2 regions of the Duganella sp. GW822-FHT06D06 genome follow, and region 1 is predicted to be linked to the other one. Evidence: predicted binding sites of a transcription regulator. Region 1 holds the regulator's gene; the other holds the start of a gene.
What was found. The regulator FliA, encoded in region 1, starts transcription of late flagellar genes. The targets are predictions, from matches to a motif close to CTAAAGTTTNNNNNNNNNNNGCCGNTA.

Region 2: fliD (flagellar filament capping protein FliD) is a predicted target of FliA. The motif match lies at 3,985-4,011, and genes of this name have one in related genera.

The regions. Positions count from the first base shown of each region.
Region 1 covers NZ_JBXALQ010000012.1:184,296-191,643, forward strand. The annotation lists gene AC1RMD_RS21515 (DUF4351 domain-containing protein) at 1-622, shown strand, start outside; gene flhF (flagellar biosynthesis GTPase FlhF) at 773-2,197, shown strand; gene AC1RMD_RS21525 (MinD/ParA family ATP-binding protein) at 2,190-2,987, shown strand; gene AC1RMD_RS21530 (RNA polymerase sigma factor FliA) at 3,030-3,761, shown strand; gene AC1RMD_RS21535 (flagellar motor protein) at 3,743-4,489, shown strand; gene motD (flagellar motor protein MotD) at 4,491-5,264, shown strand; gene AC1RMD_RS21545 (flagella synthesis protein FlgN) at 5,286-5,762, opposite strand; gene flgM (flagellar biosynthesis anti-sigma factor FlgM) at 5,770-6,084, opposite strand; gene flgA (flagellar basal body P-ring formation chaperone FlgA) at 6,193-6,891, opposite strand; gene flgB (flagellar basal body rod protein FlgB) at 7,050-7,348, shown strand, end outside.
Region 2 covers NZ_JBXALQ010000033.1:12,081-19,428, reverse strand. The annotation lists gene AC1RMD_RS30545 (GGDEF domain-containing protein) at 1-1,420, shown strand, start outside; gene AC1RMD_RS30540 (flagellin N-terminal helical domain-containing protein) at 1,720-3,321, shown strand; gene AC1RMD_RS30535 (flagellar protein FlaG) at 3,412-3,801, shown strand; gene fliD (flagellar filament capping protein FliD) at 4,047-6,731, shown strand; gene fliS (flagellar export chaperone FliS) at 6,760-7,194, shown strand; gene AC1RMD_RS30520 (flagellar protein FliT) at 7,198-7,348, shown strand, end outside.

The DNA of each region.
Region 1 (7,348 bases):
TTGGCGGCCTTCGTCGTTTAGTTACCGTTTGCTTGGGTGCACGATGGGGATTGAATTCCCTGTCGTCAAACTGTTGGATCTCGCTGAACGTCTTGACGAGTTGCAGCAACACGAAAATCCCTTTGCATTGGTGACGCTGGCGCATTTGCAGGCGCGGCAGACCAGCGGGAATCCTCACCGCCGGCGCATCGCCAAACTGCGGCTCACCAAACTTCTGTATCAGCGTGATTGGGACAAGCGGCGTATCATCAATTTATATCGGGTGATCGACTGGATCATGCGCCTTCCGCAGGCGTTGGAGCTTCGGTTGACCTATGTGGCTTTGCAATTGGAAAGGAGGCGCGCCATGCCTTACATATCCTCGATGGAACGCCTTTGCATGGAGCAATGGCGCAAGCATGGATTGGAAGAAGGACGACAAGCAGGACGACAAGAAGGACGACAAGAAGGACGACAAGAAGGACAGTCCGCGTTGCTGACCGACTTGTTACGCCAACGCTTCGGCGAGCTCGATGCCGCCGTCTGCGCGCGGCTGCTGCAGGCAGATTTGCCGCAGTTGTCGGCGTGGGCCAAAAACTTCGTTGACGCCACCTCGCTGGACGAGGTTTTTCGCGACCGCTAAGCCGCCTCGGCCGCAATGGTGAAATGCGGCCCATTTGCCCCCCTGTTCCTCGGATCGTTTCCAGAGTGCATCGTCAATAATGGCACTGTCAGAGTAAAGGCGTCTCATCCGGAAGACGCACTGCTTGACTTAGATTTCTGAGAGCCGGCCATGAACGTCAAAAAATTTACCGCACCGACTTCCCGCGAGGCGCTGCGCAAAGTGCGCGAATCGCTCGGCCCCGACGCCGTGATCCTGTCCAACCGCCAGGCCGATGGCGGCGTTGAGATCCTCGCCCTCGCCAACGACGATGCCGCCTCGCTGGCCATGCCGGCGCCGCACTCGCCGATGGCCGAACCGGCGCCGTCGCTCGACCTGGGCACCGCCGCGCCGGCAGGCCGCGTCGAGCAGCGTCTGGAGCCGCGCTTCGCCTCCCATAGCCCGGCCCCGGCGCCGGCCGCCCTGCCAGCGCAACCGGTGCGCCGCGTGGTGGCGTCCGCCTCGTCGTTCGCCAGCGTCACCAAGGCCGCGGCCGCCGCGCCGGCGCCGGCGCCGGCCCAGGCCGCGCTGGACGTCGGCCAGATCGCCGCCATGGTCAGCGCCGCCGTCGCCAGCGCCAAGCAGAACGCCGCCGCCGAAATGCAGGGCATGATGAGCGAAATCCGCGCCATGCGCGGCATGATGGAAACCCAGCTGGCCGAAATTTCCTGGGGCACCACCCAGGCGCGCGAGCCGCAGAAAGCCGCCGTGCTGCGCGAGATGCTGGCGGCCGGCTTCTCGGCCAGCCTGGCGCGCTACCTGATCGAAAAACTGCCGGCCAACCGCGACGCCGCCGACAGCCTGCGCTGGATCAAGAACGTCCTGACCCGCAACCTGCAAACCATGGCCAACGAAGACGCGCTGATCGAGCAGGGCGGCGTGTTCGCGCTGGTCGGCCCGACCGGCGTCGGCAAGACCACCAGCACCGCCAAGCTGGCCGCGCGCTGCGTGATGCGCCACGGCCCGGACAAGCTGGCCCTGATCACCACCGACGCCTACCGTATCGGCGCCCACGAGCAGCTGCGCATCTACGGCAAGATCCTCGGCGTGATGGTGCACTCGGTGAAGGACGAAGCCGACCTGCGCATCGCCCTGAAGGAATTGAAGAACAAGCACACGGTGCTGATCGACACGGTCGGCGTCAGCCAGCGCGACCAGATGGTCACCGAACAGGTGGCTATGCTGCAAGGCGCCGGCGCCGACGTCAAGCGCCTGCTGTGCCTGAACGCCACGGCCACCCAGGAAACCCTGAACGAAGTGGTGCGCGCCTATCAGGGCAGCGGCCTGGCCGGCTGCATCATGACCAAGCTGGACGAAGCGGCCGCGATCGGCAACGTGCTCGACGTGGTGATCCGCCAGAAACTGAATCTGTTCTACGTCTCGAACGGCCAGCGCGTGCCGGAAGACCTGCACCTGGCCGATCCGGCCTACCTGATCGACCGCGCTTTCAAATTGAAACGCGATGTCGTCAACACCCAATACCTGGACGCCGAACTGCCTCTGCTGATGAGCAACGGCCAGAACCAGCAAGCAATGCGCGAGGTGCACCTTGGCTAATTTCGATTTCGACCAGGCGGAGGGACTGCGCCGCATGCTGGCGGGGCCCAAGCCCCGCATCGTCACCTTCCTGTCGGCCTCGCCGCAGGACGACAAGGGCGCCATGCTGGTCAACCTGGGCGCCTCGCTGGCCCGTGCCGGCAACGACGTGCTGCTGGTCGACGCCTGCGCCAGCGCCCACGGCGTGGCCACGCGCCTCGGCGTGGACGGCGGCGCCAGCCTGCTGGACGTGGCGCGCCAGGAATGCGCGCTGAACCAGGTGATCCACCAGGTGCCGCAAGGCTTCGCTGTGGCGTCGATGACACGCGGCGTGGCGCGCAGCGGCCCGGACGAGACGCGCCGCCTGGCCAAGGCCTTCGACGTGCTGGCCAAGCAGACCGGCATCGTCATCGTCGACGGCGAGTTCGACGGCGTGGCCTTCCCGGTGCCGGTCATGGCCAGCTCGGAAATCGTGGTGCAGGTATCGAATAGCGCTACCTCGATCAAGGCCGCATACAGTATGATCAAGCGCCTGAACCAGGAGCTGGGTCGCCGGCCGTTTGGAATTCTGGTCACCGGGGCTTCCGAATCGGAAGCAAAGGTGGTATACGATAATATGGCACAGGCAGCAAGCCGATACCTGGCGGTGAACCTCGTTTCGATGGGATCGGTGCCGGCGGATGAATACCTGCAACGCGCGGCACGCTTGGGGCGTGCGGTGGTCGATGCGTTTCCGCTGGCCGGGGCTTCGGTCGCGTTTCGTCAACTGGCGGGGCGCTTCGCGCTGGCCGGCTCGCCATCTTTCCGTTAAGGGAGCATCATAATTTTAGCGCTTAATCAATAATAAACGGCTATGTACACGGTCAAAGGGAAAGTGGACAAGAATTCTTTGCTGACGGAGCACATGCCGTTGGTGAAGCGCTTGGCCCACCACATGAAGGCGAAACTGCCGCCCAGCGTCGAAGTCGACGATCTGGTGCAAGCCGGGATGATCGGCCTGCTCGACGCCATCAGCCGTTACGAGGACACCCATGGCGCCCAGTTCGAAACCTACGCCGTGTTGCGCATCCGCGGCGCCATGCTCGACGAGCTGCGCAACAGCGACTGGCTGCCGCGCTCGATGCGCCAGAACATGCGCAAGATCGAAACCGCGATGAGCACGCTGCAACAGCGCCTGGGCCATCCGCCGACCGAGTCGGAAGTGGCCAAGATGCTCAAGCTGTCGCTGTCCGACTACCAGGATATGCTGTCCGACGGCGGCGGCCACCAGCTGGTGTACTACGAAGATTTTCACGACGACGACGGCAACGACAGCTTCCTCGACCGTTACTGCTCGGACGAGGAGAGCGACCCGCTGCGCTCGCTGCTGGACGGCGACTTCCGCCAGGCCGTGATCGACGCCATCGACGCGCTGCCGCCGCGCGAAAAGATCCTGATGGGGCTGTACTACGAAGAGGAGCTCAACTTGAAAGAAATCGGCGCCGTGATGGGCGTATCGGAATCGCGCGTATCGCAGCTGCATACGCAGGCCGTGGCGCGTCTGCGCGCCTCACTTCGGGAGCGGTCTTGGACTGGGCCAGCGTAGCCGGGGTGCTGCTGGCGCTGGCCGGCATCATCGTCGGCCAGACGCTCGAAGGCGGCAAGCTGGCGTCGCTGCTGCAACCGGCCGCGTTCGCGATCGTCGTCATCGGCACCTTCGGCGCGGTGATGTTGCAGACCCGCTTCAAGACCTTCATGCGCGGCGTGCGCATGCTGCGCCTGGTGTTCGCGCCGCCGGCCGACACCCGCGTGGTGCTGGCGCGCGACATCAACGCCTGGAACCTGGCGGCGCGGCGCGACGGCCTGCTGTCGCTGGAGCGCTATATGCTCGCCTCCAAGGACAAGTTCAACACCAAGGGCCTGCGCCTGATCGTCGACGGCATCAACCCCGACAAGCTGCGCCAGATCCTCGACACCGAAATCACCGCCTACGAAACGGAAGAACGCCAGGCGGTGCGCATCTGGGAATCGGCGGCCGGCTATTCGCCCACCATCGGCATCCTGGGCGCGGTGCTGGGCCTGATCCACGTGATGGAAAACCTGTCCGACCCCAGCAAGCTGGGTTCCGGCATCGCGGTGGCCTTCGTGTCGACCATCTACGGCGTCGGCCTGGCCAACCTGTTCTTCTACCCGATCGCCAACAAGCTCAAGGCCATCGTCACGCAGGCGGTGCACCAGCAGGAAATCGCCGCCGCCGTGTTCTACGACATCGCCACCGGCGACCACACGCGCGTCATCGACGAGCGCATCGCCACGCTGCTGCGGGAACACTGACATGCAGAACCGGCGCGCCCGCAGGAAGTTCGACGACGAACCGGAGAACCACGAGCGCTGGCTGATCTCCTACGCCGACTTCATCACGCTGCTGTTCGCCTTCTTCGTCGTCATGTACGCGATTTCGGTGGTCAATATCGGCCGCTACAAGGTGTTGTCGGTGGCCCTGGGCGACGCCTTCGGCGGCGCCGGTTCGGCCAGGCCGGTCAACACCGAAGTACCCAACCTGCCGATCCCCAATCCCAATCTGCGGCGCCACGCCGAACTGCTGCGCAAGGAAAAGACCCAGATGACCAAGCTGGCGCAGGACTTGTTGTCCACCTTGGCGCCGCTGGTCAAGGAGGGCAAGGTGCGGGTCACGCAGAACAGCCGCGGCGTCAGCGTCGAGATCAACGCCTCGGTGCTGTTCGATCCGGGCGAGGCGCGCCTGACCAACGAATCGACCGAGGCGCTGCGGGCCGTCGCCGGCCTGCTGAAGAACGACGAGCACAAGGTGCAGGTCGAAGGGCACACCGACAACCAGCCGATCCGCAACACGCTGTTCCCGTCCAACTGGGAACTGTCGGCGGTGCGCGCCAGCAGCGTGGTGCGGCTGTTCATCGACGCCGGCGTGGCGCCGGAGCGGCTGACCGCGGTCGGCTTCAGCGCCAACGTGCCGGTGGCGCCGAACGACAACACGATCGGCCGCGCGCGCAATCGCCGGGTGGCGGTCACGATCCTGTCCGGGATACCGGATACGGTAACGGAAGTGCCGACGCCGGCGCCGGCTCAATAAGCAGTCAACGGTAAATTCGGCTCAGCCGGCCAGGAAGCCGCGGCTGCGGGGCAGGGAGGTGGACAGGCCGCCAGGGCCGTAGAAGTTGTCCGCGCCCGCCGATTGCGGACGCAGCGCTTGCAGCGCGCCTTGCGTGTGGTTCATCTGCTTGTTGATCAGCATGCCGTTGATGCGGTTCAGTTCCTTGGCTTCGCGGGAATGTTGCAGCAGCGCTTGCCAGAGGGCGCTCGCTTCGGCGGCGTCGGCGCCGCTGGCGGCAACCCAGGCATCCATGCCGGCTTCCTCGGCCGGGTAGCCGGCCTTGCCCAGGGCGCGGTGGCGCTGGGCCGACAACAGGGTCATCTGCGTGACCAGTGCCGATTTCTTGGTGGTGACCGCCGTCAGGCCGTCGATTTCCGCCGCCACCAGATGTTGCTGCTCCTGCTTCAAGACGCCCAGCAGGGTCGTCATGATGTGTTCTTCTTCGCGCAGGCTGTTCAGCGGGGTAGCGGTTGACATGGTAGACCTATCGTTTGCGAGAGTGCAGCAGATCCTTGACTGTATCGAGCAAGCCATCCGCTACTTTTTCCGAGTTGACCTGGAACTGGCCGTCGGCAATGGCCAGCTTGATGCGCTCGACTTTTTTGGTGTCGAACACCGCGCTGCCGCCGCCGGCCGCACTGGCCGCCAATGCCTGGCCTTGCGGCGACAGGCGCACGTTGTCGGACGTCGCCGGGGTCGCCGGGGCCGCCGCCTTGTCCGCGCCGCGCGCAGTCGAGGTGGAAGCCGGGGTCGACGCCGGCAAGCCGGTCGTGCTCTTCAATGTATCGTTAATTTTCACAGCGCTATCCTTCTCTGGTAGGAGTACGAAACTCCGGGATCTGAGTATGTAACGGCGGCTGACGCCAAAACTTTAGCGTTGCCGTGCCTCAAGACCCGTGGCGTTCGATCAAAACGCCACCTCCACCAGCCCGCCTGCCTTGGCGATTCCCGTAATTTGTTGCCCACCGGAAGTTTTCACCTGGACCACCTGGCCGTCGCCCGCCGTGCTCATGGCGCGCGCCTCGGCCGACACGCTGAAACCGTTGCCGCTGGAAACCAGCCGCACCAGCTGGCCGGACTGCACCACCGGCTTGCTGCGCAGCGTATCGAGGCGCAGCGGCGTGCCCGGCGGCAGCGAGATATTGGTGCTGCGGCCGATCACCTGGCCGATGTCGGTGGCTATCCCGGCCGGCAAGCTTGTCAGATCGCCCTTCAGGGTCACCAGCTGGCCGGCCTCGATCGCCTGGCCCTGGGCCAGCGGCGCGGCGCTGGCGATGTAGTCGCCGACCACGGTGACCGTGGCCTGGATATAGATCGTCCAGGCGGCCGGCGCCACGCAGCGCACGCCGACCGTGGTCTTGCCCCAGGCGCGCGCGCCGGGCATGAAGAAGGCTTGCGGATCGGCGCAGGCGGCCAGGTTCATGCGCGGATCGACGGCGCCGACCGCGACCGTGACCTGGCCGGGCAGGCCGCCGCTTTGTACTTGCAGGAACTGTTCGACGCTGCGCTTGAGCGCGGCCGCGTCCTGGCGCAGGGGCGCGGCTTGCTGAGCCTGAGCCGCCGGCAGCAGGGCCAGCAGGGCGGCGGTGATGAGCAGTCGTTTCATGGTGTGGGAGTCCTCTTCAATACTGCCATCATAGTCTGGCGGTCTGGACTTGAAGCCTTGAATAGGACCGAAAAGCGCTTTCTTATCGCTCGATGGTTACCGGGGGCAACTCCGTATCATCGATCCTGTCATAACAAGTACGTCCATAGGGAGCTGTCATGGTTGGGAAACTCGACGATTATCTGCGCTTCAACGAAGCCGCGCTGGGGCTGCGCTCCCAGCGGCAGAGCGTGCTCGCCTCGAATATCGCCAACGGCGATACGCCCAATTACAAGGCACGCGACATCGACTTCTCCAGCGCCATGCAGGCCGCGCTGGACAAGGCCAGCCCTAGCGCCAACGCCACGCTCAAGACCACCGCCGGCAAGCATTACCCCAACCCTCCGCCAGACGGCACCACGATGGCGGACGGCACGCCGCTGCTGTACCGCGGCGTGGTGCAGGGCGCGGTCGACGG
Region 2 (7,348 bases), on a different contig from region 1:
CGGCGCGCTCGATCCCGGCCCGGAATCGGTGCTCAGCCAGTTCGCCACCCGCCTGACCGAAAACACCGGCGACCTGGCCGACTTCGGCCGCCGCTTCAACCGCGCCGTCAAGTCGCGCGACTGGGAAGGCTATGCCAAGGCGCTGTCGCAGCTGGTGGAAAAACACTTCGTCGGCAAGAAAGGCGGCATCGAAGTGGCCGGCCTGCTGCCCGAGGACGAACACAGCCGCACCCTGCGCGACCTGCTGAGCCGCACCCTGACCTTCGCGGTGGCGTCGCTGCTGTCGGGCGCGCCGGTGCTGGTGGCCGAGGCCGAATCGCTGGGCGCGGCCACCAAGCTGGCCCACAGCGAGGAGGCGCTGGCCGAGATCGCCGTGCGGCTGAAACAGCTGTGCTACCAGATCGAGCTGCGCGGCGGCGACAGCGGCGAGCAGCAGGAACTGCTGCTGCGCCTGTTCAAGCTGCTGCTGGAAAACGTCAGCGAACTGCTGGACGACGACAGCTGGCTGCGCGGCCAGATCGAATCGGTGCAAAACCTGATCACCGGCCCGATCGACGTGCGCGCGCTGGAGGAAGCCACCCGCAGCCTGAAGGAAGTGATCTACAAGCAGGGCCAGCTCAAGCACAGCCTGTCGGACGTCAAGCTCACCGTCAAGAACATGATGATGACCTTTATCGACCGCCTCGGCCAAGTGGCGGCCTCGACCGGCGACTTCCACGAGAAGATCGGCGGCTATTCGGAAAAGATCAGCAAGGCCGACAATATCGCCGAGCTCAACAACATCCTCGACGACGTCCTCAAGGAAACCCGCCTGGTGCAGAGCGAGGCGCTGAAGGCGCGCGACAAGATGGTGCTGGCGCGCCAGGAAGTGCAGGACGCCGAGAACCGCATCCACGCGCTGGAGGCGAAGTTGCAGCATTTGAGCGAGCTGGTGCGCGAAGACCAGCTGACCGGCAGCCTCAACCGCCGCGGCCTGGACGACGTGTTCGAGCGCGAGACCGCGCGCGCCGACCGCCGCGGCACGCCGCTGTGCATCGCCATCCTCGACCTCGACGACTTCAAGAAGCTCAACGACACCTACGGCCACATCGCCGGCGACGCCGCGCTGAAGCACCTGGTCAAGATCGTCAAGGACACCTTGCGCTCGATGGACGTGATCGCCCGCTTCGGCGGCGAGGAATTCCTGATCCTGATGCCGGAGACCTCGGTCGAGGCGGCGGCCAGCACCATGACCCGCCTGCAGCGCGAGCTGACCAAGCACTTCTTCCTGCACGATAACGAGAAAGTGCTGATCACCTTCTCGGCCGGGGTGGCGCTGCGCCGTCCCAACGAGGAGCAGACCGAGCTGGTCAAGCGCGCCGACAAGGCCATGTACACCGCCAAGCAGACCGGCAAGAACCGGGTGGTGGTGGCCGAATAAGCCGCTGCCTGTATCAGTTGGCGCCCGGCCCGGCCCTTGCCGGGCTTTTTTTTGCCCAAAAACAAGGGTGAAAAATAATTATTTTTGCCCTAAAGATTCCGGCATTGCTGTCGTTTAAACGGGTATGGGTGTTGAACTTTAGGCCCGCCAGAGAAAAAATCCCTCCTTTCCAGCCCTTAATTTTCCCACTGGGCAACCGTTACCAGTAACAACAGCGGTTTGAATGTCTCGGAACGTGGAGGCAGACCAATGGGAACTGAGCATATTGCCGAATCGAAGTATCAGTCTGGAGAAACATCATGGCACAAGTCATTAACACAAATATTGCATCGCTGAATTCGCAACGTAACCTGACCACGTCGCAAGCCTCGCTGTCGACTTCCCTGCAACGCCTGTCTTCCGGTTTGCGCATCAACAGCGCAAAAGACGACGCCGCCGGCCTGGCGATTTCCGAGCGCTTCTCCTCGCAAATTCGCGGCAATACCCAGGCAGCACGCAACGCCAACGACGGCATCTCGCTGGCGCAAACGGCCGAGGGTGGCTTGAGCACGGCAGGCGATCTGCTGCAACGTATCCGCGAACTGGCAGTCCAGTCCGCCAACGGCACCAACTCGGATTCCGACCGCAAGTCGATCCAGGGCGAGGTCGCAGCCCTGTCGAACGAACTGGACCGCGTGGCCAACACCACCCAGTTCAACGGCCAGAACGTGCTGGACGGTTCGCTGACCTCGGCCCAGTTCCAGGTCGGCGCCAACTCCGGCCAGACCATCAATGTCGGCGTGCAAAGCGCTCGCGCCACCGATATCGGCAACAACACCGCGAGCTCGGCCTACGGCGGCACCGTCATCTCGGAAGCCATCGCCGGCAACAAAAACAACGTGGCCGCCGCCGAAACGCTGACCTTCAATTCGGGTGCCGGCGTAACCACCAACGTCAACGTCAAGGCCAATGACAGCGCCAAAGTCATCGCCGCCAACATCAACAGCCAGAGCAGCAGCAGCGGCGTCACGGCGTCCGCAACCACCAACGCCACGCTGGAGAATATCGGTGACGGCTCGGTCCAGTTCACCTTGCGAGGCGCCAACTCGATCGCCAATGACAAGGAATCGAAAGCCGTCACGATCGCTGCCCAGGTCAAGGGCGGCGACCTGTCCTCGCTGGCTCAGGCAATCAATGCTCAGACCGGCACGACCAATATCAGCGCCACCATCAAGACCAACGCCGCCGGCACCGCCAAAGAAATTCTGTTGACCAACAGCGCCGGTGACGACATCAGCCTGCAAAATACCAACGGCGCCCTGGCCGCCAACGACGCACTGCAAAACGGCGCCGCCGCCGCCACGATCCGTGGCGCGGACAAGCCAGCTTCCGGTTCGACGGCAGCCACGCTGGCCACCGCGATCGCCATCGGCGCCGGCGGCACCGCCGACACCGTGGACAACAGCGGTGCCACCCCGGTCATCACCGCTGGTACCGGCGCCTCGGTTACTGTCGGTGGACATCTGGACTTCTCGTCGGATAGCGGCTTCTCGGCAAGCAGCACCGGCACGACGCTGGTAGCAGCCACTGTGTCCAGCGGCCTGCAATCGGTCGCCAAGCTGGACGTGAGCACCGTCGCCGGCTCGAATGCCGCGCTGAAGACCATCGATTCGGCCCTGAACGCGATCAACAGCAACCGCGCATCCCTGGGTGCGATCCAGAACCGTTTCGCTTCGACCATCTCGAACCTGAACACGACAACGGAGAACTTGTCCGCTTCGCGTAGCCGGATTCAAGATACCGACTTCGCGTCGGAAACGGCCAACCTGACCCGCGGCCAGATCCTGCAACAAGCTGGTACCGCCATCCTGGCCCAGGCCAACTCGCTGCCGAACGGCGTGCTGTCCCTGCTGCGTGGCTAAAATCCGGGGAAGGGTCGGCGGACGAGCCGCACTCTGACTAGGTTCCCCGGTTGATTTATTCAACCGGGGATTTTTCACAAAGGAAGCATCATGACTATCGATACCATCGGCTCGGCCTCCCAGGCCCGCCCAGTAGACCGCCCGGCCAACTCCGCCGGCGGCGAGGTCGCCGCCCACGGCGCAACACGCGCGCCGGCCACCGCGGTCGACACCGCGGCCGCCGTCAAGGCCCCGGCCAACGTGCCGACGCTGGACCAGGTCAACCAGGCCGTATCGCAGCTGAACAAGTCGGCGCAAGCCAAGTCGCAGGGCCTGGAGTTCTCGGTCGATACCGACACCAAGCGTACCGTGGTCAAAGTGATCGACCAGACCACCAAGGAAGTGCTGCGCCAGATTCCCTCGCCCGAAGCGCTGGAAATCGCCAAATCGCTGGAATCGAAATCCGGCGCCTCCGGCTTGCTGATCCAGCAAACCGCCTGAAGCGGCCGCGCTCGCGCGCGCCGCTTTTTCTGTCTTCATGGCATCCTGCCAGCAGGATTGCCGCCACCGCGAATCTGACGGGCCACGCCCGTTGCGGAGCCATAGCGCCGCCCCGCCACGCCCTGCGCCGCCGAGCGCTGCCCGTTTTTTCAGCTTTGCCTGAACTGGCAGGTATTCTCCCCTCTCAAGTCCGGTTTGATTCTGCCGATATTGTCTTATATTATTGCTTTACTTAGGAGCGCAACGTGGGTATCTCTTCACCAGGCATCGGCTCGAACATCCCGGTCGACTCCATCGTCAGCAAGCTGATGGCGGTCGAATCCGCGCCGCTGGCCGATTACGACAAGAAGTCGGCCAGCTATCTGGCGAAGGTGTCCGCGTTCGGCAATTTGTCCGGCGCGCTGGGCTCGTTCCAGAGCGCGCTGGCCGGCCTGACCTCGGTCTCCAGCTTCCAGACCCTGGTCAGCTCGCCCAGCGACACCACGGTGATGACCGCCACCGCCAGCAGCACCGCGCAGCCGGGCAACTACCGCGTCAACATCAGCCAGATCGCGCAGGCGCAGACGCTGGCCTCGACCGGCTACAAGAGCACCACGGCCGCCATCGGCCTGGGCGGCAAGACCACCATCAATTTTTCGCTCGGCACCGCCAGCGGCGGCACCTTCGGCATCGCCGGCACCCAGCTCGGCGCCAGCCTGTCCAGCGGTGGCCTGTCGCCGGGTTCGCTCAGCATCAACAACACCGCGATCGCCACCGACGGCACCACCCGCAGCGCGCGCCTGCTGGCTGACGCCATCAACGCCAAGAGCACCACCACTGGCGTCTCGGCCAAGGCCTCCGCCACGGCCACCAACGCCACCCTGTTCGGCGCCGCCGGCGTTTCCAGCTTCGGCGCGGTCGACACCAGCGGCGGCGGCACCTACAAACTGACGGTCGGCGGCGTGGAAATCGCCGCCCAGGCGTCCGGCGTGGCGGCCGGCGCCGGCGTTACCGCCGCCGCGCTCGACGCCGCCCTGGCGCCCAGCACCGCCGTTGGGCGCGCGCTGGCCGACGCCAACATCACCGTCCAAGGCACGGCCGCCGGCGGCGACCTGCAATTTCTCAACGCCGACGGCAGCAACATCGCCATCGCCGAAGCGGTCGACGGCAGCGTTACCGGCGGCATTGGCAACGGCGGCACGGCCAACGTCGGTTCCAGCACCACGGCCGTGGGCTCGATTACGCTGGTGTCTGCGGATGGCAGCCCGATCACCGTCGGCGGCACCGATCCCGCCAAGGCCGGCTTCACCGCCGGCGTCGGCGGCGCTTATCTCGGCGCCAGCTTCGCGGCCGACTCCAGCCGCACCAGCGGCAACATCGTCATCGACAGCTCGAACAATACGCTGCAGGGCATCATGGCGGCGATCAACAAGGGCAACTTCGGCGTCACCGCCAGCATCGTCTCGGACGGCGCCACCGGCACCAGCGCCAAACCGAACCACCTGATCCTGACCTCGTCCGCCACCGGCGCCAGTTCGACCATGAAGATCACGCTCTCCGGCTCCGGCGGCGATCCGCCGGAAGCGGACCTGGTGACGCTGCTGGGCTACGACCCGGGCGGCGTCCAGAACCTGAGCCAGAAGGCGGCGGCGGCCGACACGCTGGCCACCGTCAACGGCATCGCCGTCACCAGTTCCAGCACCGGCATCAGCGGCGCCATCAGCGGCATCAGCATCAACGCCCTCAAGGTCGGCAGTTCGTCGCTGTCGGTGAGCAAGGACAGCGGTTCGCTGACCACCTCGGTCAACGGCTTCGTCAAGGCCTACAACGATTTGAGCGGCCAGATCGCACAGCTGGGCGCCTACGATCCGGAAACCAAGACCGGCGGTCCGTTGCTGGGCGACACCACGCTGCGCAATCTGCAGGCCGCGATCCGCCGTCAACTGGGCACCTCGATCACCGGCCTGCAGGGCACCAGTCTGACCAATCTGTCGCAGATCGGCATCTCGTTCCAGAAGGACGGCACGCTCAGCCTGGACAACGCCAAGCTGCAGAAAGCCGTCACCAACAACTTCAGCGACATCGCCGGCCTGTTCGCGGCGGTCGGCCATGGCAGCGATCCGGACGTCAAGTTCGTCAGCTCCGGCACCAACAGCAAAGCCGGCGACTACGCGATCAACATCACCCAGCTGGCCACCCAGGGGACGCTGCAGGGCACCGCCGTGCTGCCGGCTGAAACCGTGATCGATACCGACACCACCTGGACCGTGACGCTGAACGACACCAAGCCGGCCACGCTGGCCAACACCGCCACCATTTCGCTGCCGGCCGGCAGCTACAATCCCAGCCAACTGGCCACGCTACTGCAATCGTCGATCAACGGCGTCAGCGCATTTGCCAACGCCGGCGCCACCGTCAGCGCCACTATCGGCGACGACGGCAAGCTCAAGCTCGCTTCGACCAGCTACGGCGCCAAATCGAACATCCATGTTGCCAGCGCGACCGGCACCGACGTCGCGGCCGCCTTCGGCGCCGGCGCCTCGGTCGACGGCCTGGACGTGGCAGGCACCATAGGCGGCTACACCGCCAGCGGCAGCGGCCAGACCCTGACCGGTTCGCCCGGCGCGCCGGTCGACGGGCTGAAGCTGACGATCACCGGTGAAACCACCGGCTCGCGCGGCAGTTTCGGCTTCTCCCAGGGCTACGCCTACCAGCTCAACGCGCTGGCGGCCGGCTACCTGGGCGCCAAGGGCGCGATCACCAGCCGCACCACCGGTCTGAACAACTCGGTCAAGGATGTCGCCAAGCAGAAGGACGCGTTCGCCTCCCGCCTGGGCGACATCGAAGCGCGCTACCGCGCGCAATACACGGCGCTCGACACCTCGATCGCCAGCATGAATACCACCGCGTCATTCTTGACGCAACAGTTCGCGGCGCTTGCCAAGCAATAACCGCGAACGCTTTAACAGGAGACAGAGTATGTTTGGATCTCGACAAACTGGCGTCAGCGCCTATGCCAAGGTTGGCATGGAAACCGGCGTGGTCGCCGCCAGTCCTCACAAGCTGATCGTCATGCTGTTCGACGGCGCCATGGTGGCGCTGAACAGCGCGCTCAATGGCATGCGCAACGGCGATATCGGCGAGAAAGGCAAATCGATCTCCAAGGCCATCATGATCATCGACAGCGGCCTGCGCGCCGCGCTCGACAAGAAAGCCGGCGGCGAAATCGCCGAGGGCCTGGACGCGCTGTACGAATACATGAGCGCGCGCCTGCTGACGGCCAACCTGAACAACGATCCAGCCATCCTGGAGGAAGTGCAACGCCTGCTGGCCGAGTTGCGCGACGCCTGGAATGCGATCGCCGACACCCCTGCCGCCACCGGCATCCGTCCCACCAATCTCGCGAGCGCCTGATCCATGATGACCAGCCAAGATATCCTTTCCGTGTACGCCGCCATGGCCGAGCTGACCGAACAGATGGTGCAGGCCGCCGCCAGCAGCGACTGGGACCAGCTGGTGCTGCTGGAGCAGCGCTGCGCCGCCCACGTGCAGGCGTTGCGCGCGCAGG